Regions from separate parts of the Streptomyces broussonetiae genome, predicted to be linked through region 1. Evidence: riboswitches for the same ligand, from Rfam matches in the RefSeq annotation. Region 1 holds a riboswitch; each other region holds the start of a gene.
The links. Region 1 has a riboswitch for cobalamin ahead of GQF42_RS14650 (prenyltransferase/squalene oxidase repeat-containing protein). Riboswitches for the same ligand answer to the same signal wherever they lie in the genome.
Positions count from the first base shown of each region.

Region 1 (5,583 bases):
ACCAGCCAGGCCCGCGCGTCCCACGGGTCCGGGCGGTACCGGGTGCGCAGCGAGCGCCGGCCGCCCAGCTTCAGGCCGGCGAGGGCGGCGGCCACACCGGCGAGCAGGACCGGCAGCCCGTAGCTGCCGCCCTCCGCGGTGAGCAGCCCGTACGTCCCCGCGCACACCCCCAGCAGGCCGCCGAGGGTGAGCGCGGCCGTCGTACGGCGGACCCGGGCGGGGACCTCGGCGCTGCGGCCGTAGCCGCGGGCCTCCATCGAGGCGGCGAGCGCGACCGAGCGCTCCAACGCGCCCTCCAGGACCGGCAGTCCGACCTGGAGCAGCCCGCGCAGGCCCCGGTCCGGGCGGCCGCGCAGCCGGCGGGCGGCGCGCAGCCGCTGGACGTCGGCGACGAGATGGGGCGCGAAGGTGAGGGCGACGACCACGGCGACGCCGGTCTCGTACAGAGCGCCCGGGAGGGACTTGAGCAGGCGGCCCGGGCTCGCGAGGGCGTTCGCCGCGCCGACGCAGATCAGGAGGGTGGCCAGCTTCAGGCCGTCGTAGGCCGCGAAGACCAGGGCCTCGGCCGTGACCCTGCCGCCCAGGCGGATGCCCTGCGCCCAGTGGGGGAGCGGGACCTCGGGGAGGGTGAGGAGGGTGTGGGTGCCGGGGATGGGGGAGCCGAGTGCCACCGCGAAGAAGAGGCGGATGAGGAGGACGGCGAGAGCGAGCTTGGCGAAGGCGGTGTAGGAGCGGGCGGCGGGGGTGGCAGTGCGGTGCGTCGCGACGACGTAGGCGGACGCGGAGACGAGGAGGGCGAGCAGGAGCGGGTTGGCGGTGCGGGTGGCGGCGCTGCCGAGGCCCAGTGCCCAGAGCCACCAGGCGCCGGGGTGCACGGCGGCCCGGTGCCCGGTGCGGCTGCCGGGCCCTGTCGTCGAACTCCCGCCTGCCCCGCGACGACCGGACCTAGGCATTGCGTCGCCGCCGTGCCTGCCACACCGCCGCGCCCGCCAGCAGGGCCACCACCCCCGCACCGATCGGCAACCCCAGCGAGGGCCCGCCGTCGGAGCCGCTGCTCCTCTGCGTGGACTGCCTGGACTGCGTGGACTGCGCGGGCGTCGCGGTCTTCCTGCCGTCCGTCGACACCTGCTCCCCGCACCCGCTGCGCGGATAGCCCGCGATGGCGCACAGCAGGGCGTTGGTGTCGTAGCGCAGGGGCCTCGCGACGGCGGCCAGAGCCTCGGCCGTCGTCGCGTCGTCGGACACGCGCGCGCAGGCCGTACGGCCCGCCGGCGGCGTCTCGCCGGACGGCGCGTCCGCCGGGATGCCGAAGTCGAGGACCAGCGCCACCCGCTTCATCCCCGACCTGGCCGGTGTGGTCGAGCAGATGGCCCCGAAGTCCGCCGTGCCGCGCGGCCGGCTCGCGTCGGCCGAGTCCGCGCTGACCGCGAAGCGGAAGCCCTCCACCGCGCCGTCGTCGGGACGGGCGGTCGAGGGCCCCTGCGTCGCGTACGTCCAACGGCCGTCCGTCCGCTCCCAGAAGGACCAGTAGCGGTAGCCGGTGGCGTGCGCCTGGGTCGCGGCGGCCGTCAGCAGGACGAGCGCGGCCAGCGCCAGGCTCGCCGCACGACGGATCACGGCTGCTGCTTCTTCCGGCCGCTCAGCAGGAAGCCGATGCCGATGCCCGCGACTAGGCAGACGCCGACGAACCACCAGAGGCCGAACGACGAGTTGCCGTCCGACTTCTTCTTCGTCTCGTGCCCGGTGGAGGGCATGCTCGGGGCCGGGCCCTGCGCGTTGAGGGACCGGACGAGGCTGGTGCCGCCGAAGTCACCGGGCTGCGCGCCCACCGCGTGCGCGGCGAGGATCAGCTGGGCGTAGGCCGCCGGGCCGCTCTGCTCGGCCCACTTGAGGGCGTTGTTCTCCAGCCAGGTGTACGACTGCAGCGCCTGCGTGACGCGTCCGTCGGCGGCGAGCGCGACGACCGTGTCCGCCGTGTTGCCGTAGTCCGGCTGGTCCATGGCGCCGGGCAGAGTCGACGTCAGGTGGCCGGTCTTCGCGACGACCGAGGCCAGGTTCGCGCCCGCGTTGTCCGCGATCTGCGCCGGGGTGAGGTGCTTGCCCAAGACGCACGTGGTGCTGCCGGGTGCCTTGCCGGCCGTTGTGACGAACCCCTTGCCGAGCGCGCCGAGCACGCCCGCCGCCGACGCGTCGGCGTTGGCCAGCAGTTCGCCCTTCTTGTCCGGCTGGAAGGCGAGGGCGCCACCGCCGGTCCTGTCGCAGGGGACGGCCATGGCGGCAAGCAGGTCGTAGGGGGACTTGCCCGCCTTGGCGACCTTCGCCGGGTCCGTGCCGGTCGCGGTCAGCGCGCCGATGACGACGGAGGTGGAGTTGGTGTCGCTGGCTCCGCCCGGGGCGTAGCCCCAGCCGCCGTCCTTGTTCTGCACGGACTTCAGCCAGGTCATGGCCTTGCCGACGGCGTCGTCGTGCCCGCCGGCGGCCTTCAGGGCCTGGACGGCGGCGGCCGTGCTGTTGGTGTCCACCATGACCTTGCTGTCGCAGGCCTTGGCCGGGTCGGCGCGGAACGCGGCGAAGGAGCCGTTCGCGCACTGCTGGCCGGCGAGCCAGTCCACGGCCTTCGCGGCCGGTTCGTAGCCGAGCGTGCGCTGGGCGATCAGCGTCAGCGACTGGCGCCACACACCGTCGTACGTCGGATCGGAGGTGCCGTACAGCCCGGACGGGATCGCGCCCTTCGGGGACGGGGACGGCCCGGCGGCCGTGGCGGGCGCGGCGGCGGCCAGCACGCCTACGACGGCGAGAGCCGCTGCGCTGCGGCGGACGTTCATGGTCGGCGACTGCCTCTCCTGCGGGGAGCCGGGCAGCGCACGGGACACCCCGGGCGGCTCGGCTCCGTAGACCTCGACGGTGCCGTGCGCGGCGGGCCGCCGACGCACGTGAGCCGGTCAACGTCCCGTCCGGGGCAGTCCGGCTCTTACGGTTGCGGGTCAGCGCCGGAATTGCACCGGCTTTCCCCTGTACGGGTGTGATGACGACCCCGCCACCTTACCGGCAGCCCCGCGCGGCCCGAGGAGTGGCTGTGCGCACAGGACGGTCGTGACCGGGGTCACGCGGTGGACGGCCGCCGTGACCGCCCCGCACGCCCCCGAACGCACCCCCCACCGTGCGCCGGACGGCCCCCCCCGCGGCGAGAGCGTCATGCGGCGTCCAGCGCCCGATCGCACTCCGCCACGTCCTCCCCCTCCACCACCCAGTACATCCGCCGCCGGCGCTGCCGGGAATCCGTCGACTCCGCGAAGCGGACCGCCGCGGCCCGCTGCCGGCTGGGCGAGAGGTCCACGCCCGTCCCGCACGCCAGTGCCACCGCCACCTCCGCCAGATCGACCCCGGTCGCCCGCTCCACCAGCGAAGGGATCAGATCGCCCGGCAGGTACGGCGCGACCCCGGTCACCCGGGGCCCGCGTCCGGTCACCCGGAGCCCCACATGGGCGACGGTGTGGTTGAGCCCCAGGGCCCGTACCGCCCGCTCGACGGTCTGCCGCAGGAAGCGGTTGTGCAGCAGTCCGTCGTGTGCGTGGACGCAGTGCCGCAGCGGCAGGCGCCCCGGCGGACCCGGCGTCGTACGGGTGAGCGCGGCGATGCGGACCTCGTCGTCCAGGACGACGGTCTCGGCGGACACCAGCGGACCGTCGGCGTCCCCGGGCTCGTCGGGCAGCACCTGGTGCAGGGCGAGCCGGGCCCGTACCGCCGCCGGGTCGGCGCAGGCCGCCGCCGCCTCGTACGACGGTCCGGGCAGGCCCAGTTGTCCGGTGACCCGTGCGGTGGTGACCAGGTGCCCCCTGGTCCAGGTGAGCACGCCGGCGATCCGTTGTCCGTCCGCGTACCGCGCGATCGTCCCGGCCGTCTCCGCCTCCCGCTCGGGGTCGGTGGCGAGATGGCCGGACAGGAAGGGCTGCGCCCAGCCGGGCACGGTGGTGTCGACCAGGATCACCGGGTGGATCCCGGCGATCCGCGCCAGCGGGAACCCGTACGCGGCCGGGCCGGCCCCGAGCAGAAGGACGGGCTGCGGCATCGGCGCATCACCTTCGCGGGGGGCGGGGCAGAGAAACACCCCGGATGCCGCTCCCCCATAGGCGGCACCCGGGGCGGGTCGAAAGCTTGCTCTCTGTGCCGTGATCCTCACCCGCCGCGCCCTCAACTGTCAACTATTACTGCCGCATTGGGCAGGGAGCGTTGTCACGTCTGGTCGGCGACCGGGCGACCGGGTAGCCTCGCGTTCCGTCCGGTCATCACACGGACGACACACACTCAGGGGGGACCTCGGTGAGTGATGCCTACATCTCGCTGGCCGAAGTCCTGGCCAGACTGGGGGAGTTGACCGGTCGGCCCGGTCGGCTGCCGGAGACCCTCGACGTGACCGGCCTGTCCCATCGCACCGGCATTCCCGTGCCGGTCGTCGTCGACCTGCTGGGCGGCGGGCGGGCGCCCGAGAGCGGTCTGGCCCAACGGGTGCGCCAGCGACTGGACTTCATAAGGGAGACCCGGCGCCGGCCCGACGGCAAGCGGTACTCGCTGGACGAGCTGGCCAGGATCGCCGGAACCAGCCGGCAGTGGCTGAGCGAGTGGCGCAAGTGCGGGATGCCGAGCCTGGAGCACACCGACCGGCTGCGCCGCTTCTTCGGTCTGCCGGCCGGCTTCTTCACCGCCGACGAGCCGGAGGCGCTGCACGAGGCCCTGCAGCCGGTGCTCCAGGGGCTGGAGGCCGAGGCGGATCCGCTGCTCAGGCTGCGCGAGAGCGGCCTGGTCCGGCTCGCCGCACGGGCCCCGCAGATGAACGCCCGCCAGCTCGCCACGCTCGCCGACCTGGCCGAGATGATCATCTCCTCGGAGCGGGCGGAGGACACCCGCCGGTGAAGCCCCCCAAGCCCCCCAACTCCGGCAGGTCCGCCAGGTCGCCCAAGCGCTTCCTCGACCGGCTGGTGCGCGACACGGCCCGCACCCTCACCCCGCCGACCGACGCCGAGGCCTTCCTGCACGCCCTGTGCGCCACGCTCAGCCCGCAGCTCGACCGCCCGATCCGGCTGAAGTTCGTCACCTTCCCGCCCGGACTGGACGTCTCCGGGGTCACGCTCGCGCTGGACGAGCAGTACATCGTCGTGGTCGAGGACCGCGCCCCCGACCCGCACAAGTTCGTCATCGCCGGGCACGAGATCGGCCACATCCACTACGGCACCCTCGACGTGCACCATCCGTCCGGGCCGCCCGCCGCCGCGCGCCGCCTGCTGTCCCGGTACTCCGTGGGCCACGGGGACTCCGGGGAAGCCGGGGACTTGCGCGACGACGAGGACATCCCCTGGGACCAGGTCGTCGCCATGGCCACCCGGTCGCCGGCCGCCGCCGCTGCCGCCGCCGCGGCCGAGTGGGAGGCCGAGGAGTGCGGGCTGCGCCTCGCCGCGAAGTTCTCCAAGGTCGTCGGGCCCGGCGCGGCCACCGGCCGGACCACCCAGGACACCCTCACCGGCCGGCTGTCGTCCTCCCTGGGCAACATCGGCGGACCGTGATGCGCTGGGACATCTCCGGCACCTT
Region 1 covers NZ_CP047020.1:3,163,878-3,169,460, reverse strand. Annotated here, with positions in the region: gene GQF42_RS14660 (energy-coupling factor transporter transmembrane protein EcfT) at 1-953, opposite strand, end outside; gene GQF42_RS14655 (SCO2322 family protein) at 946-1,617, opposite strand; gene GQF42_RS14650 (prenyltransferase/squalene oxidase repeat-containing protein) at 1,614-2,825, opposite strand; adenosylcobalamin-variant (AdoCbl-variant) riboswitch at 2,950-3,021, opposite strand; gene GQF42_RS14645 (hypothetical protein) at 3,194-4,069, opposite strand; gene GQF42_RS14640 (XRE family transcriptional regulator) at 4,321-4,911, shown strand; gene GQF42_RS14635 (hypothetical protein) at 4,908-5,558, shown strand; gene GQF42_RS14630 (MAB_1171c family putative transporter) at 5,558-5,583, shown strand, end outside.

Region 2 (5,583 bases), 560 kb from region 1:
CTGGACGCTGCCGCCCGCACTCGACATCGAATACAACCCGTACAGCAAGAAGTACAAGTGCTACGGGCTGGGCAAGAAGCGGATGGTCCGCTGGATCCGGTCCTTCAGCGACGAGGTCAAGCAGGAGACCGGGCGCCGCCCGGTGATCTACACGACGAGCCAGTGGTGGAAGCTCTGCACCGGCAACAGCCGCGCGTTCTCCTCCAGCCACCCGCTGTGGATCGCCCGGCACGGCGGCTCGGACCCGGAGCCGCTGCCGGGCGGCTGGCGGTACTGGACGTTCTGGCAGTACGGCACCCGGGGCGGCCTGCCGGGTGACCAGAATCTCTTCAACGGCTCGACCGGCCGACTGCGGGCCTTCGCGCGGGGCGGGTAGCCAAGGCGCGCCTGGGCCGCGGGTGGTGGACGCCGTCCCGCCGACGACAAGCGGAATCCCGCCAACCTTCTCGAGACACCGCGAAGCCTGCCCCAGTTCACCTTCCGTTCACCCAGGTTGCCTAGGTTCATCCAGCCAACGACCTCGAACGATTGCCTGGGTAAATGGAAGGCTTCTCGCTGATCCTCGCGATTGTGGTGGTAACCGCACTCGCGTTTGACTTCACGAACGGTTTCCACGACACCGCCAACGCGATGGCCACCACCATCTCGACAGGCGCCCTGAAGCCCAAGATCGCAGTTGTCATGTCGGCCGCCCTGAACCTGGTGGGCGCCTTCCTCTCCGTGGAGGTCGCCAACACGATCTCCAAAGGTCTCGTCGACGAGAAGGGCATTCGTCCCGAGGTCATCTTCGCCGCGCTGGTCGGCGCGATCCTCTGGAACCTGCTGACCTGGCTGGTGGGCCTCCCCTCCAGCTCCTCGCACGCCCTGATGGGCGGTCTGATCGGCGCCACGGTCGCCTCAGCCGGCTTCGGCGCCGTGCACGGGGACGTACTGGTGACCAAGGTGCTGCTCCCTGCGGTCGCCGCACCGGTCGTCGCGGGCATCGCGGCCATGCTGTCCACCCGCCTGTCCTACGGCATCGGCAACAGGAGCGAGGGCGAGGCCTCCCGCAAGGGCTACCGCGCCGGGCAGATCGCCTCCGCCGGTCTGGTCTCCCTCGCCCACGGCACCAACGACGCCCAGAAGACGATGGGCATCATCACCCTCGCGCTGATCGCGGGCGGCGCCATCGCCCCCGGCTCGAACCCTCCCACCTGGGTGATCCTCTCCGCGGGCCTCGCCATCGCGCTCGGCACCTACATCGGCGGCTGGCGCATCATCCGCACCATGGGCACGGGCCTGACGGACCTGGAGCCGCGCCAGGGCTTCGCCGCCCAGACCAGCGCCGCGACCGCCATCCTGGCCTCCTCCCACCTGGGCTTCTCCCTCTCCACCACGCACGTCGTCTCCGGCGCGGTGATGGGCACGGGCCTCGGCCGCAAGGGCGGCGTGGTCCGCTGGTCCACCGCGACCCGTATGGCCGTCGCCTGGGTCCTCACCCTTCCGGCCGCCGCGCTGGTCGGCGCGGGCGCCGAGTCCGTCACCGACCTCGGTGACTGGGGCACGGCCGTGGTCGCGGTCTTCCTGATCGCCGCGAGCGCCGCGATCTGGAAGCTCTCCCGCCGGGAGGTCGTCGACCACACCAACGTCGTCGCCGGGGCCGAGGAGCCGGCCGGCGTGGTGACCACCGCCATCGCCGCGGTGACCCCGCCTCCGGCGGGTGCGATCGGCGAGGACCTGACGGCCGTGATCCCCGCCCCTGCCGCCGAACCCACCCCGCAGGCCGCCGGACCGGCCGCCACCGTCTGACCCCGGCCACCCCGGTTACCAAGGAAGCGTCCCCATGAAGATCGACTGGTCGGCCATCGGCTCCGTCTTCGGCGTCAGCCTCGTGTTCACGGTGGGCCTGGTGGCCCTGTTCACCCTCGGCGTCAACGGCCTGGCCAAGCGCGAGAAGGCCGCCGCGCAGGGCGGCTCCGCCGCGCTTGCCGTCACCGGCGCCTACGTCTGCTTCGCCGCCTGCGCGGCTGCGGTCTCGTACGGCATCTACCTGATCGTGGTCAAGGCCTGACACACGGCATGGCCGAAGGCTCCCCTCCCGTTCCTGCGGAGGGGAGCCTTCGGCATGTCCTGCGGCCGGCCGCGTCCCGCGGTGTGGGGATCGGCACACTCTCCCTGTGCAGGTCAACGGCAAGTTGACGGCCGTTCCGGGTGCGTGGTGGACTGCCCGGGCCAGCTACGGCGGCAGGAGAGGAAGCCGGTGTGAATCCGGCGCGGTCCCGCCACTGTCACCGGGGAAGAACCCCCGGGAGCCAGGAACTCTCACCGCCGAATCTCGTCGAACCAGGGCGCGGACACCCTGAGTGAGGACATCGATCGCCATGCCCGGCTGCAGAAGGACCCGTACCAGGCCCGCTCCTGTTCCCACGGCCGGCTGAGCCGATGGGTGCCGATCGCTCCTACGCGTACGGCGCCGCCGCCGGCCTTCTCGGCGACCTGCTCCTCGGCGATCCGCGCCGCGGGCACCCGGTCGCCGTCTTCGGGCGTGCGGCAGGAGCCGTGGAAGGCGCGTTGTGGCACGACCACCGCGGCTGGGGCGCCCTGCACACCGTCGTGTGCACGGGCGGCGCCGTCGCTCTGGGCACGGTCGCCGCACGCGCCGTACGCCCCTGCCCCCCCGCCTCCGCAGCGCTGACCGCCGCGGCCGTCTGGGCCGTCGTCGGCGGTACATCGCTCGCGCGTGAAGCCCGCACCGTCGGGCGGGCGTTGGAGGCCGGGGACATCGAGGCGGCGCGGGCGCGGCTGCCGCATCTGTGCGGCCGGGACCCGCAGGCGCTGGACGCCGACGGGATCGCCCGTGCCGTGGTCGAGTCGGTCGCCGAGAACACCTCCGACGCCGTCGTGGGCGCCCTGGTGTGGGGCGCCGTGGCCGGGGTGCCGGGGCTGCTCGGCTTCCGGGCGGTCAACACCCTGGACGCGATGGTCGGCCACAGGTCCCCGCGCCACCGCCGCTACGGCTGGGCCTCCGCCCGGCTCGACGACCTGGCCGGCTGGCCGGGGGCGCGGCTGACCGCCGTACTCGCCGCCGTGGCCGGACCCGACCCGCGCGGTGCCCTGCGTGCCTGGCAGGCCGACGCCCACCGGCACCCGAGTCCCAACGCCGGGCCCGTGGAGGCCTCCTTCGCGGGCGCGCTCGGCGTACGCCTGGGCGGAACGCTCTCCTACGGCGGACGTGTCGAGCACCGGCCCGTGCTCAACGGGGCGAGCGGCCGGACGGTCCGGGTCACCGACATCGACCGGGCCGCACGGCTCTCCCGTCGCGTCGGCCTGCTCGCGCTCGGTACGACGGTCGCCGCGCGCCTGCTCGTCAAGAGCGTCAAGAGTTCCAGGAGTGTCAAGAGCCCGAAGGGACGTGGGAAGTGAACGGGGGACTCCTCGTCGCCGGCACCACCTCCGACGCCGGCAAGAGCGTCGTGACGGCCGGGATCTGCCGGTGGCTGGTGCGCCAGGGCGTGAAGGCAGCGCCGTTCAAGGCGCAGAACATGTCGCTCAACTCCTTCGTGACCCGCGAGGGCGCGGAGATCGGCCGGGCGCAGGCCATGCAGGCCCAGGCGTGCCGGATCGAGCCGACCGCGCTGATGAACCCGGTGCTGCTCAAGCCGGGCGGTGAGCAGAGCAGCCAAGTGGTGCTGCTGGGCAGGCCGGTGGGCGAGCTGAGCGCGCGCGGCTATCACGGCGGACGGCAGCAGCAGCTGCTCGGCACGGTGCTGGACTGTCTCGCCGAGTTGCGGGGCACGTATGACGCGGTGATCTGTGAGGGCGCGGGCAGCCCGGCCGAGATCAACCTGCGCCGGACCGACATCGTGAACATGGGGGTCGCGCGGAACGCGCGACTGCCCGTGCTCGTCGTCGGCGACATCGACCGCGGGGGCGTCTTCGCCTCCTTCTTCGGGACCCTCGCCCTGCTCTCGCCCGAGGACCAGGAACTGGTCGCCGGGTTCCTGGTGAACAAGTTCCGGGGGGACGTGAGCCTTCTGGAGCCCGGGCTCGACATGCTGCACGGCCTCACCGGACGGCAGACCTACGGCGTCCTCCCCTTCCGGCACGGCCTCGGCATCGACGAGGAGGACGGGCTCCGCGTCTCCCTGCGCGGAGCGGTGCGGGAGTCGCACGTCTCCTCCCCCGTCGGCGAGGACGTGCTCCGGGTCGCCGTCTGCGCGATCCCGCTGATGTCCAACTTCACGGACGTGGACGCGCTCGCCGCCGAACCCGGCGTCGTGGTGCGGTTCGTGGACCGGCCGGAGGAGCTGGCGGACGCCGACCTCGTCGTCGTCCCCGGCACACGGGGGACGGTCCGGGCCCTGGAGTGGCTGCACGAGCGGGGGATCGCGGACGCGCTGCGGCGCAGGGCCGCCGAACACAGGCCCGTCCTCGGCATCTGCGGCGGCTTCCAGATCCTCGGTGAGCACATCGAGGACGAGGTCGAGAGCCGGCAGGGGCAGGTCGAAGGCCTCGGGGTACTGCCCGTAAGGGTGCGGTTCGCCCCCGAGAAGACCCTTACCCGGCCGGAAGGGGCAGCACTCGGCGAGCGGGTCGAGGGGTACGAGATCCACCACGGTGTCGCCCAGGTGCTGGGCGGCGAACCCTTCCTGGACGGCTGCCGGGTCGGGCAGACCTGGGGCACCCACTGGCACGGCTCACTGGAGTCGGACGGCTTCCGGCGGGCCTTCCTGCGCGAGGTGGCCGCCGCCGCGGGCCGCCGCTTCGTGCCCGCGCCGGACACCTCCTTCGCCGCGCTGCGCGAGGAGCAGCTCGACCGGCTCGGCGACCTGATCGAACAGCACGCGGACACGGACGCGCTCTGGCGGCTCATCGAGTCGGGCGCGCCGCAAGGACTGCCTTTCATTCCACCGGGAGCGCCCGCATGAGCACAGTGTTGTTGTTGTCCACCGCCGACACGGACCTGCTGGCGGCCCGGGCCTCCGGCGCGGACTACCGCATCGGCAACCCGACCCGGGTGGACGTCGGGCAGGAGCTGCCGGGGCTGCTCGAGGGTGCCGACCTGGCCGTCGTACGGCTCCTCGGCGGCAAGCGCGCCTGGGAGGACGGGCTCGCCGCGCTGAAGGCGGCCGGGATCCCCACCGTGCTGCTGGGCGGCGAGGCCGTGCCGGACGCGGAGCTGATGGCCGAGTCCTCGGTGCCGGCCGGCGTCGTCGCGGAGGCGCTCAAGTACCTGGTCGAGGGCGGTCCGGCGAACCTGCTGGAGCTGTCCCGGTTCCTGTCCGACACCGTGCTGCTGACCGGCGAGGGCTTCGAGGAGCCACGCAAGATGCCGGAGTACGGCGTCCACGGCGACCGTACGCTCGTCGACGGCCGGCCGACCGTCGGCGTGCTCTTCTACCGGGCGCACGAGCTGAGCGGCAACACCGCCTTCGTGGACACCCTGTGCGAGGCGATCGAGGCGAAGGGAGCCAACGCCCTGCCCGTGTACTGCGGTTCGCTGCGCGGAGCGGACGCCGGGCTGTACGAGCTGCTGGGCCGGGCCGACGCGCTGGTCGCCACCGTGCTCGCGGCAGGCGGCACGCACGCGTCGCAGGCCGCGGC
Region 2 covers NZ_CP047020.1:2,606,329-2,611,911, forward strand. Annotated here, with positions in the region: gene GQF42_RS12050 (lysozyme) at 1-376, shown strand, start outside; gene GQF42_RS12055 (inorganic phosphate transporter) at 541-1,788, shown strand; gene GQF42_RS12060 (hypothetical protein) at 1,823-2,050, shown strand; cobalamin riboswitch at 2,181-2,321, shown strand; gene GQF42_RS12065 (cobalamin biosynthesis protein) at 2,422-3,402, shown strand; gene GQF42_RS12070 (cobyric acid synthase) at 3,399-4,907, shown strand; gene cobN (cobaltochelatase subunit CobN) at 4,904-5,583, shown strand, end outside.
Region 2: it holds a riboswitch for cobalamin, as region 1 does, so the genes downstream of both, GQF42_RS12065 (cobalamin biosynthesis protein) here and GQF42_RS14650 (prenyltransferase/squalene oxidase repeat-containing protein) in region 1, are expected to answer to the same signal.

Region 3 (5,583 bases), 1.8 Mb from region 1:
CGTCAGGTCGTCGCGGCGGAGCCGTTCTTGCCAGTACTGATAGGACTGCAGCTGGTAGACGAGGACCGCACGGATGTCGCCGCCGTGCCCGGCCAGATCTCCCTGACCGTCTCCGTCGACGTTGAGCCGCCGGACCATACGGGGGCCCTGGACGGGGGCCTTCCAGGCTCCGGTGCGGACGGTACGTCCCTGCCAGGAGACGTCCTTGGGCATCCCTACGTTGACGGACAGCAGCGTCGCCATCGCGGACCTCCTGCGGAGCGGCCGACCGGCGCGGCCCCTCCCGGCGCTGTCACTGTGCACCGGGGCCGATCCTAGTTCCCCGCCGGTGCCACCGCGATTCCGCGATCCCAAGGCCTGTGTATTCGCCGATTTCCTTGCGGAATTGCCGGGGCAATCGCATCGCCGAGGAATTGACATTACCGGGGGATGGGCATCGTCGAATTGATCTCCCCGACCAATTGGATTGTTCGGGGAGATCGAGCGCGGTGCGCGGCGCGCGTGCGCCGGTAGTGGCGCCTCGCCTTCATGCGGTTGCCGCAGACGGCCATCGAACACCAGCGGGCGTTGTCGGTCTTGCTGCGGTCGATGAGGAACCGTCGGCACTCCGGGTTGGCGCACGGCCGGAGCCGGCCGGGGGTCGCCTGCTGGAGCACGCTCCACGCCAGCACGGCTTCCACCGCCATCCGGCGCTCCGCGGGGGCGTCCACCTGCCAGGACACCCCCGCGGGCGAGAGATACGGGCGGGAGGTGACGTCTTCCAGGAGCGGAGCCGGCGACGCGGCGGGGCGCCTGCCGCGCACCACGCCCTGGTGGGCGTCGCGCGCCTGCACGAGGCTGCGGCGCTCGTCCGCGGTGCCACTGCCGCTGTGGACCCACTGCCAGAATCCGGCCGCTTCCGGATCCGCCAGCCGGGCCTGGACGGCGCCGTTGACCACTGGCGTGCTGTTGAGCAGCCCCAGCAGCACGTCCTGCTGTTCTCGGTCGGTCACCCTCGCACCCCCTCACCGATCCGGGGCGCTTGACACGCCACCCCCAATATAACCTATGAAATATCGTTGACAGGTTAGATCGAGCCTGGTCCAGCCCCGACAACTGGGTCCACGACCAAGCGCTGCTGGACCGCCCCGGAAACAACGAGATCCAGCTCAGGCTCTTCCGCGACTCCCAGGTCCCCCTGCCGGCGGTCTGGGGAGCGAACGACGAGATCTTCGGTCCCGAGGGCGCCGAGGCGTTCCGCCAGGACCTGCCCGAGGCCGAGATCCACCTGCTGGACTCCGGGCACTTCGCCCTGGAGAGCCATCTGCAGACCGTCACCGAGCACATCCGCGCCTTCCTCGCCCGCGTCCTCGCCTGACGCACAGGGCAGCGGGGCGGTTGCGTGGTCCGTCTCGTCCGCCAGAAACCCATCCGGGGTACGGCGACCCGCGTACCCCGCACCGGAAGGAACCCACCATGGGTGGATCGCGCACCGGGTGAACCGGGTGGACGGCAGGTACCAGCGGTGCTCGGCTTCGTCGACAGCGCTCACTTGCTGCGCATGCAGGTCCAACAGCGCGAAGAACTCCTCGTCAGGGGCCGGCATCCGGCGAAGGCGGCGCTGCCGCCCACGACGGCCCTGCGGTCTCAGGAGTCAAGGAGCCGTCAGTGTCCGCGCCTTGGGACGTGCAGTGTTTCAGCAGCGCGGAAATCGGGCCGTCGACCAGCCGGTAGCGCACGATCCGGCCGTCCTTCTCGCCCTCGACGATGCCGGCGGTCCGCAGGAGACGGAGAGCCTGGGAGACGGCGGTGTCCCTCATGCCGGTCGCCAGGGCGAGGTCGGAGACCGCGATGGGGCCGGCTTCCTGCAGGGCGAGCAGCAAGGACAGACGTCCGGGGTCGGAGAGCAGGGAGAAGCGCTCGGCCCAGGCGCGTACGCGCTCGGGCTCGCCGACGGCGGCGATGGCGTCGCAGACCCGGTGACCGTCGATGGTCCGCTGCCCGGCGCGTTCCGCGGGGACGAGATGCATGGGCTCATCATCGCAGCCGCCCTCGATCCGCTCCATACCTGAGCAGTTGTGCAGCCTTGCAGCCATACGCCACGGCCTCTTAGGGTGGGCAGGCCGTGGTGTTCGGGAAGACCGGTGACAGCCCTCAGGGGCTCAGTCCGGAGCGGCCCTCGCCACTGTGATCGGGGAGTTCCCACCTCATGCGTTGCCACTGGCCTCACGGCCGGGAAGGCAGGGGTGGGCGCGTCGACCCGTCAGCCAGGAGACCGGCCACGGCATCACGAAGCTGATCCACGAGGTGCTGGAGCGTGACTGTATGACCGTGTCCCCAGGCGTGCCCGAAACCGACGCCGCCCCGTCCTTCCACTGGCGTCGCGAGGACACCGTACGAACCGCCGGCCTGCTGGCCGTGATCGTCGCACTGCACGTGCTGGCGTTCGGGATCCTGTTCCTGCTCGTGGTCCCGCGTCACTACGAGGTGGGTACCAAGGCGTTCGGCATCGGTCTGGGCATCACGGCCTACACCCTCGGCATGCGGCACGCCTTCGACGCCGACCACATCGCCGCGATCGACAACACCACCCGCAAGCTGATGGCCGACGGCAAGCGGCCGGTGTCGGTGGGCTTCTGGTTCGCGCTCGGGCACTCCAGTGTGGTGGTCGTCATGGCCGCGCTGGTGGCCGGCGGCGCCAAACTCGCCGGCACGCTGATGAACGACGGCTCCCGGACCCACCAGGTTCTCGGCACCGTGGGCACCACGGTCTCCGGCAGCTTCCTGTACCTCATCGCCGCCCTCAACCTCGTCGCGCTGTTCGGCATCATGCGCGTCTTCAAGGCCATGCGCGCCGGACGCTACGACGAGACGGAGCTGGAGGCCCACCTCGACTCGCGCGGCTTCATGAACCGCATCCTGGGCCGGTTCACCAAGTCCATCCGCCGCCCCGGCCAGATGTTCCCCCTCGGCTTCCTCTTCGGTATCGGCTTCGACACCTCGACCGAGGTCCTGCTCCTCGCCCTGGCCGGCAACGGCGCCGCCGCCGGCCTGCCCTGGTACGCGGTCCTGTGCCTGCCTCTGCTTTTCGCGGCGGGCATGAGTCTGTTCGACACCCTGGACGGCACGTTCATGAACTTCGCCTACCAGTGGGCGTTCTCGAACCCCGTCCGCAAGGTCTTCTACAACCTCACCATCACCGGCCTGTCCATCGCCGTCGCCTTCTTCGTCGGCACCATCGAACTGGTCGGCGTCCTGCACGACAAGCTCGGCCTGAACGACGACGTCACCAGCTGGATCGCCGGCCTGAACCTGGACAACGTCGGCTATGTCATCGTCGGACTGTTCGTGGTCGTCTGGGCCGTGGCCATCGGCTACTGGCGCCTGGCCAAGGTCGAGGAGCGCTGGCGCGCCCGCACCCTGGACGCCGGCTGACAGCACGGCGACCGGCGCCGCAGCCGGCGTCCCGGAGCGGCCCGACAGCCGCAAGGCTCCCCCGAGCACCTTCCTCGCGGGAGCCTTCCCTCGTACCACCTGCCCGGGAAGGATGAGTCGCGCCCCTGCCGACCCGGGCGGACGCGGGGCTCCGGCCGCCCGGCATCGGCGTGGTGGCGGCGGCGGTGGCGGTGGCGGTGGCGGTGGCGGTGGCGGTGACCAACGGTGCGGGCCTGTCCGGCCCGCTCCAGATCGGACTTGCCGCGGCGAAGGGGGCGCCTGCGCGCTGCACGTCCCGCTCCACGGCGTCCACCACGTCGCCGGCCACGTCGCCGCCGACACACTCGAACACGGCCCGGCCCGGCTCGTTCGGGCGGCGTCCGCCCACCGGCCCCCGAACAACGTCCGCGAGAAGGCAGGTGAGTTCTCGGCAACTTCGCGTTCACGACGGCGGGAACCGACGGTAACAACCGCTTCCTAGCGTGACCGGCCATGGGATGAACCGTACGGACGGCTGTTCGCGGCGTATGACGGGCCGTCGGCTCCCCCGTCCTGCCGACGACGCCAAGCGGGGTTCTTCCCTTCACCGAGGCATCCGCACCAGCGTCATCGGGAGGCGCGGCATGAGTACCACCGAGTCACGACCCCAGGCGGCAGGCACGACGAAGGCCGCCGGGGACCAGGCGGTCAGGGAGACGCTGGAGGACTACACCCTCCGTTTCGCTCCCCGCAGTTACCGTCGCTGGACCCCCATGGTCGTGGCGACGACCGCGCTCGGCGGCATCGCCTACATGGCCGACTTCTCCATCGGCGCCGGCATCGGCCTGGCACACGGCACCGGCAACGCGCTCGTGGCGATCGCGGTGGCCGCCGTCGTCATTTTCGTCACCGGCTTTCCGCTGGCATACTACGGCGCCCGCTACAACATCGACCTCGACCTGATCACGCGCGGCTCCGGCTTCGGCTACTACGGCTCCGTGCTGACCAGCGTCATCTTCGCCAGCTTCACCTTCATCTTCTTCGCCCTCGAAGGCTCGATCATGGCCCAGGGCCTCAGGCTCGGCCTCGGACTGCCGCTGTGGCTGGGCTACTTGGTCTCCACCCTCATGGTCATCCCCCTGGTGATCTACGGCATGAAGGCACTCAGCAAGCTCCAGGTGTGGACGACGCCGATCTGGCTGCTGCTGATGATCGGCCCGCTGGTCTACCTGGTCGCCACCGACCCCGGCACGGTCGACCGCTTCCTCTCCTACGCCGGCACCGACGGCGACGGCGGTATCCACGCCGCGCCGGTCCTCCTCGGCGCAGGCGTATGCCTGTCGCTGATCGCGCAGATCGGCGAGCAGATCGACTATCTGCGCTTCATGCCGCCCAAGTCCGAGGCGAACAGGCAAAGTTGGTGGACGGCCGTGATCATGGCCGGCCCCGGCTGGGTGGTGCTCGGCGCGCTCAAGCAGGCCATCGGTGTCTTCCTCGCCGTCTACATTCTCGCGAAGGTCGGTCCGGCCGCCGCGACGGAGCCGATCCAGCAGTTCCGCGGCGCCTTCGACGCGATGATGCCGTCCTGGATGGTGGTCCCGCTGGCCGTGGCCCTGGTGGTCATCAGCCAGATCAAGATCAATGTGACGAACGCGTACTCCGGTTCGCTGGCGTGGACGAACTCCTTCACCCGCGTGACCAGGCACTACCCGGGCCGCATGGTCTTCGTCCTGGTCAACCTCGGGTTTGCGCTGGCCCTGATGGAAGCCGACATGTTCAGCTTCCTCAACAGCGTCCTCGGCTTCTACTCGAACTGCGCGATCGCCTGGGTGGTCACGGTGGCGACCGACATCGGCGTCAACAAGTACCTGCTCAAGCTGTCCCCGCTGCGGCCGGAGTTCCGCCGCGGCATGCTCTACGCCGTCAACCCCGTCGGCGTGGTTGCCTTCGTCGCCGCCTCCGGCCTGTCCATCGCCCTGTATTTCCGGGTACTGGGGCACGCCCTGCAGCCGTACTCCCCCGTGGCCGCCGCCGTCATCGCGTTCGTCCTGACCCCGCTGATGGCCCTCGTCACCCAGGGCAGGTACTACCTCCGTCGCACAGACGACGGCATCAGCGAGCCACTCCTCGACGAGACCGGCAACCCGAGCGCGGTCACTCTCGACTGCCACGTCTGCCATCAACCGTACG
Region 3 covers NZ_CP047020.1:1,401,071-1,406,653, forward strand. Annotated here, with positions in the region: gene GQF42_RS06705 (MOSC and FAD-binding oxidoreductase domain-containing protein) at 1-243, opposite strand, end outside; gene GQF42_RS06710 (CGNR zinc finger domain-containing protein) at 420-992, opposite strand; partial or broken gene GQF42_RS45685 (alpha/beta fold hydrolase) at 1,070-1,357, shown strand; gene GQF42_RS06720 (ArsR/SmtB family transcription factor) at 1,572-2,009, opposite strand; cobalamin riboswitch at 2,089-2,277, shown strand; gene nicT (Nickel transporter NicT) at 2,305-3,414, shown strand; partial or broken gene GQF42_RS45690 (hypothetical protein) at 3,558-3,772, shown strand; gene GQF42_RS06735 (allantoin permease) at 4,038-5,583, shown strand, end outside.
Region 3: it holds a riboswitch for cobalamin, as region 1 does, so the genes downstream of both, nicT (Nickel transporter NicT) here and GQF42_RS14650 (prenyltransferase/squalene oxidase repeat-containing protein) in region 1, are expected to answer to the same signal.

Region 4 (5,583 bases), 3.0 Mb from region 1:
ACACCGCCCTCGCCGAGGTGTACGACATCCACCTCGCGGAGGCCGAGGAGACCATCGAGACCTCCCTGGCCACCCCGCGCGAGGCGGGCCTGCTCGGCACCGACGTGGGCCTGCCGATGCTGATGCTCTCCCGCCACTCCCTGGACCACGAGGGCAGACCGGTGGAGTGGGTGCGGTCGGTGTACCGCGGGGACCGCTACAAGTTCGTGGCCCGACTCAAGCGGCCTGCCGAGTAGAACAGTCCGGGACTCGTCCCCGTACTCGGCCCCCGTGCTCGGCATCGACTTGCGACGGACGCTGATTGAGTGGGGCCCGACGGTGCGCCACAGCTTTCCGAGAATGTGGAGAGCTGAGTGACCCCGCCCTGCACGCCGAGGCGCTCGGTCTCCTGCAGGAGCATCCGGCGATCGACACGGCCCGCGCGGAAGTGCGGAAAGGGGCGAACATCACGCTGCGGGAGATTCGGGATCCACCTGGCTGTCCGGCTCGCGAAGTCTTCGCGGCACTCTGCGACTTCGTGGTGACCGAGCCGCTGAGAGCCCACCGCGGCCGTACCGGGGAACCCGCGATCCGGAATCCGGACGAGGTCTTCCGCTGGGGTCCTGCGTCACCTAGATTGCCTGCGCATTACACAGGTGATCGCATTACCCGGGTGATCAACGAGGGGACGGAGTCGCGGCATGTCCGATACACCAGAAGTGAGACCACCGGTCGTGACACCGGTCCGCGTGATCATCGGCCTGTGTCTCGTCGCACCCTTCGTGGCGATGCTGTGGGTCGGCTCGTACGCCAAGACGGATCCCGCGTTCATCGGGATCCCGTTCTTCTACTGGTACCAGATGCTCTGGGTGCCGATCTCCGCCGCACTCACCATGACGGCGTACAAGCTGTGGCAGTACGACCAGCGCTCCCCGACCGCGCCCCAGGGCGGTGAGGCGAAGTGAAGAACGGGGTCAACGGCGTCGCGCTCGGCGTCTTCATCTTCTTCTTCCTGGCCGTCACGGTCATGGGCTTCCTCGCCGCACGCTGGCGCAAGGCCGAGAACGAGCACTCGCTGGACGAATGGGGCCTGGGCGGACGGTCGTTCGGCACCTGGATCACCTGGTTCCTGCTCGGCGGGGACCTGTACACGGCGTACACCTTCGTCGCCGTGCCGGCGGCGGTCTACGCGGCGGGCGCGTCCGGCTTCTTCGCGGTGCCGTACACGATCCTGGTCTACCCGCTGATCTTCACCTTCCTGCCGCGCCTGTGGTCGGTCTCGCACCGCCACGGGTACGTCACCACCTCGGACTTCGTCCGGGGCCGGTTCGGCTCGAAGGGCCTGTCGCTCGCGGTGGCGCTGACCGGAATCCTCGCGACGATGCCGTACATCGCGCTCCAACTCGTCGGCATCCAGGCCGTGCTGGACGTGATGGGGGTCGGCGGCGGGGACAACACCAACTGGTTCATGAAGGACCTGCCCCTGCTGATCGCCTTCGGCGTGCTGGCGGCCTACACCTACTCCTCCGGCCTGCGCGCGCCCGCCCTGATCGCGTTCGTCAAGGACGCCCTGATCTACATCGTCATCGCGGTGGCGATCATCTACATCCCGATCAAGCTGGGCGGCTTCGACGACATCTTCGCCAAGGCGGGCCACGCGTTCAGCCAGGTCAGCCCCGCCACCGGCAAGCCGCGCGGCGCGCTCGCGCCGCCGGAGGCGGGCCAGTGGACCTACGCCACCCTGGCCCTCGGCTCGGCCCTGGCCCTCTTCATGTACCCGCACTCGATCACCGCGACCCTGTCGTCCAAGAGCCGTGAGGTGATCCGCCGCAACACCACGATCCTGCCGCTGTACTCCCTGATGCTCGGCCTGCTGGCCCTGCTGGGCTTCATGGCGATCGCGGCCGGCGTGAAGGTCACCAACGGCCAGCTGGCGATCCCGCAGCTGTTCGAGGACATGTTCCCGGACTGGTTCGCGGGCGTGGCCTTCGCGGCGATCGGCATCGGCGCGCTGGTGCCGGCGGCGATCATGTCGATCGCGGCGGCGAACCTCTTCACCCGCAACATCTACAAGGACTTCATCAAGCCGGACGCCACGCCGAGGCAGGAGGCCCAGGTCTCCAAGATCGTCTCGCTGCTGGTGAAGTTCGGCGCCCTGCTCTTCGTCCTGACCATGGACAAGACCGTCGCCATCAACTTCCAGCTGCTGGGCGGCATCTGGATCCTGCAGACCTTCCCGGCCCTGGTCGGCGGCCTGTTCACCCGCTGGTTCCACCGCTGGGCGCTGCTCACCGGCTGGGCGGTCGGCATGATCTACGGCACGGTCGCCGCGTACGGTGTCGCCTCCCCGACCCAGAAGCACTTCGGAGGCTCGTCGAAGGAGATCCCGGGCATCGGTGAGATCGGCTACATCGGCTTCACGGCGTTCGTGCTCAACGTGGCGGTCACGGTGGTCCTCACGCTCGTCCTGCGGGCCGTGAAGGCCCCCGAGGGCATCGACGAGACCAGGCCGGAGGACTACACGGCGGACGCGGGCGACCAGGGTGTCGAAACGGAACTGGTGGGCGTCGCCCACTGACGCACGTCGTACGCGGCACACCACCACAGCGGGCCGCCGGGGGACGAACCCACGGCGGCCCGTTTCGCATACCTCCCGTCATACACAAGTTGACGCTCTGAAGCCAGCGCAACACACAACAGACACAACATCTGGTGGTGCCACGACAGCCCGGCACTAGATGTATGCTCATCCTCGCTGTCGTCGCAGGGGAATCCGGTGTGAATCCGGAACTGTCCCGCAACGGTGTACTTGTGCGCGTATGCGCCCAGGAGTCAGTCCGAGGACCTGCCGGCAGCGTGCGCCCGGCCGTCCGGCCCGGGTGCCTTCCGACGTCCGGGCCTCGTGGAATGGGCCGGTGGACGCCACGCGTGTGCGCTCGTGGCTGCCCCCTGCCCTCCGCAAGGCCCCCGTGCCGAGCGAGGGAGAGCCCCACGTGACCATCGCGCCAGCAGATCCGGCTTCAGCCAGCGGCCTGGACACCGACGGTCCCGGTACCGCGTTGCTGCGGACCCTGACCGAGCTGACCGCCGACCTCCCCGACGCCGACCCCGGCCGGGTCGCCGCCGCCGCGCTGCGCGGCCGGTCCGCCCGGGCCGACGAGGCGGAGTTGCGCGAACTGGCCACCGAGGCCGCCGCCGGGCTCATCTCCGAGGACCCCGCCTACTCGCGGCTGGCCGCCCGGCTACTGACCCTCTCCATCCGCGCCGAGGCCGGCTCGCAGGGCGTGACGTCCTTCACCGAGTCCGTGGCCGTCGGTCACCGCGAGGGCCTGATCGCCGACCGCACCGCGGAGTTCGCGCGGCTGCACGCGGCCCGCCTCGACGCCCTGATCGACACCGGCGCCGACGACCGCTTCGGCTACTTCGGCCTGCGCACCCTGCACAGCCGCTATCTGCTGCGGCACCCGATCACCCGCAAGGTGATCGAGACTCCGCAGCACTTCATGCTCCGGGTGGCCGCCGGACTCGCCGAGGACGACACCGCACGCTCCGTCGACGAAGTCGCCGCGCTCTACCGGCTCATGAGCCGCCTCGACTACCTGCCGTCCTCCCCCACGCTCTTCAACTCCGGTACGCGGCACCCGCAGATGTCGTCCTGCTACCTGCTCGACTCCCCGCTGGACGAGCTGGACTCCATCTACGACCGCTACCACCAGGTTGCCCGGCTCTCCAAGCACGCGGGCGGCATCGGGCTGTCGTACTCCCGTATCCGCAGCCGCGGTTCGCTGATCCGGGGCACCAACGGGCACTCCAACGGCATCGTCCCGTTCCTCAAGACGCTGGACGCCTCGGTGGCCGCCGTGAACCAGGGCGGCCGGCGCAAGGGTGCCGCGGCCGTCTACCTGGAGACCTGGCACTCCGACATCGAGGAGTTCCTGGAGCTGCGGGACAACACCGGTGAGGACGCCCGCCGTACGCACAACCTGAACCTCGCGCACTGGATCCCGGACGAGTTCATGCGCCGGGTGAACGCGGACGCCGAGTGGTCGCTGTTCTCCCCGGCCGACGTGCCGGAGCTGGTGGACCTGTGGGGCGAGGAGTTCGACGCCGCCTACCGCAAGGCCGAGCAGGCGGGCCTGGCGAAGAAGACCATCCCGGCCCGCGAGCTGTACGGCCGCATGATGCGCACCCTCGCGCAGACCGGCAACGGCTGGATGACCTTCAAGGACGCGGCCAACCGCACCGCCAACCAGACGGCCCTGCCCGGTCACGTGGTCCACTCCTCCAACCTCTGCACGGAGATCCTGGAGGTCACGGACGACGGCGAGACGGCGGTCTGCAACCTGGGATCCGTGAACCTGGGTGCCTTCGTCGACGCGGCGCGCGGCGACATCGACTGGGAGCGGCTGGACGAGACCGTCCGCACGGCCGTGACCTTCCTCGACCGGGTCGTGGACATCAACTTCTACCCGACCGAGCAGGCGGGCCGCTCCAATGCCAGGTGGCGTCCGGTCGGCCTCGGGGCGATGGGTCTGCAGGACGTCTTCTTCAAGCTGCGTCTGCCCTTCGACTCCGCCGAGGCCAGGGCCCTGTCGACGCGGATCGCCGAGCGGATCATGCTTGCCGCGTACGAGGCCTCCACCGACCTCGCCGAGCGCAGCGGCCCGCTGCCGGCCTGGGAGAAGACCCGTACGGCCCAGGGCGTGCTGCACCCGGACCACTACGACACCGAGCTGACCTGGCCCGAGCGCTGGGACGCGCTCCGCAGGCGCGTCGCGTCCGTCGGCATGCGCAACTCGCTGCTGCTCGCCATCGCCCCGACGGCGACCATCGCCTCCATCGCGGGCGTGTACGAGTGCATCGAGCCGCAGGTGTCGAACCTGTTCAAGCGCGAGACGCTGTCCGGTGAGTTCCTGCAGGTCAACTCGTACCTGGTGCAGGACCTGAAGAACCTCGGCGTGTGGGACGCGCGCACCCGTGAGGCGCTGCGCGACTCCAACGGCTCGGTGCAGGGTTTCGTGTGGATCCCCGAGGAGGTGCGGGCGCTGTACCGCACGGCGTGGGAGATCCCGCAGCGCGGCCTGATCGACATGGCCGCGGCCCGCACCCCGTTCCTGGACCAGGCGCAGTCCCTGAACCTGTTCCTGGAGACGCCGACCATCGGCAAGCTCTCCTCGATGTACGCGTACGCCTGGAAGTCGGGCCTGAAGACGACGTACTACCTGCGCTCCCGCCCGGCGACGCGGATCGCCCGCGCGGCCCAGGCGCAGAGCACCGCCGGCATCCCCGTCCAGCAGGCCGCCGACCCCGACGCCGTCGCCTGCTCCCTGGAAAACCCCGAGTCCTGCGAGGCCTGCCAGTAATGAGCACCACCACCCGTAACGCCAACCTGCTCGACCCGGGCTTCGAGCTGACTCTGCGCCCCATGCGCTACCCGGACTTCTACGAGCGCTACCGGGACGCGATCAAGAACACCTGGACCGTCGAGGAGGTCGACCTCCACTCGGACGTCGCCGACCTCGCGAAGCTGACGCCCGAGGAGCAGCACCTCATCGGCCGGCTGGTCGCCTTCTTCGCGACGGGTGACTCGATCGTCGCGAACAA
Region 4 covers NZ_CP047020.1:6,207,174-6,212,756, reverse strand. Annotated here, with positions in the region: gene GQF42_RS28735 (GntR family transcriptional regulator) at 1-236, shown strand, start outside; gene GQF42_RS28730 (DUF3311 domain-containing protein) at 681-944, shown strand; gene mctP (monocarboxylate uptake permease MctP) at 941-2,557, shown strand; cobalamin riboswitch at 2,676-2,846, shown strand; gene GQF42_RS28720 (ribonucleoside-diphosphate reductase subunit alpha) at 2,973-5,342, shown strand; gene GQF42_RS28715 (ribonucleotide-diphosphate reductase subunit beta) at 5,342-5,583, shown strand, end outside.
Region 4: it holds a riboswitch for cobalamin, as region 1 does, so the genes downstream of both, GQF42_RS28720 (ribonucleoside-diphosphate reductase subunit alpha) here and GQF42_RS14650 (prenyltransferase/squalene oxidase repeat-containing protein) in region 1, are expected to answer to the same signal.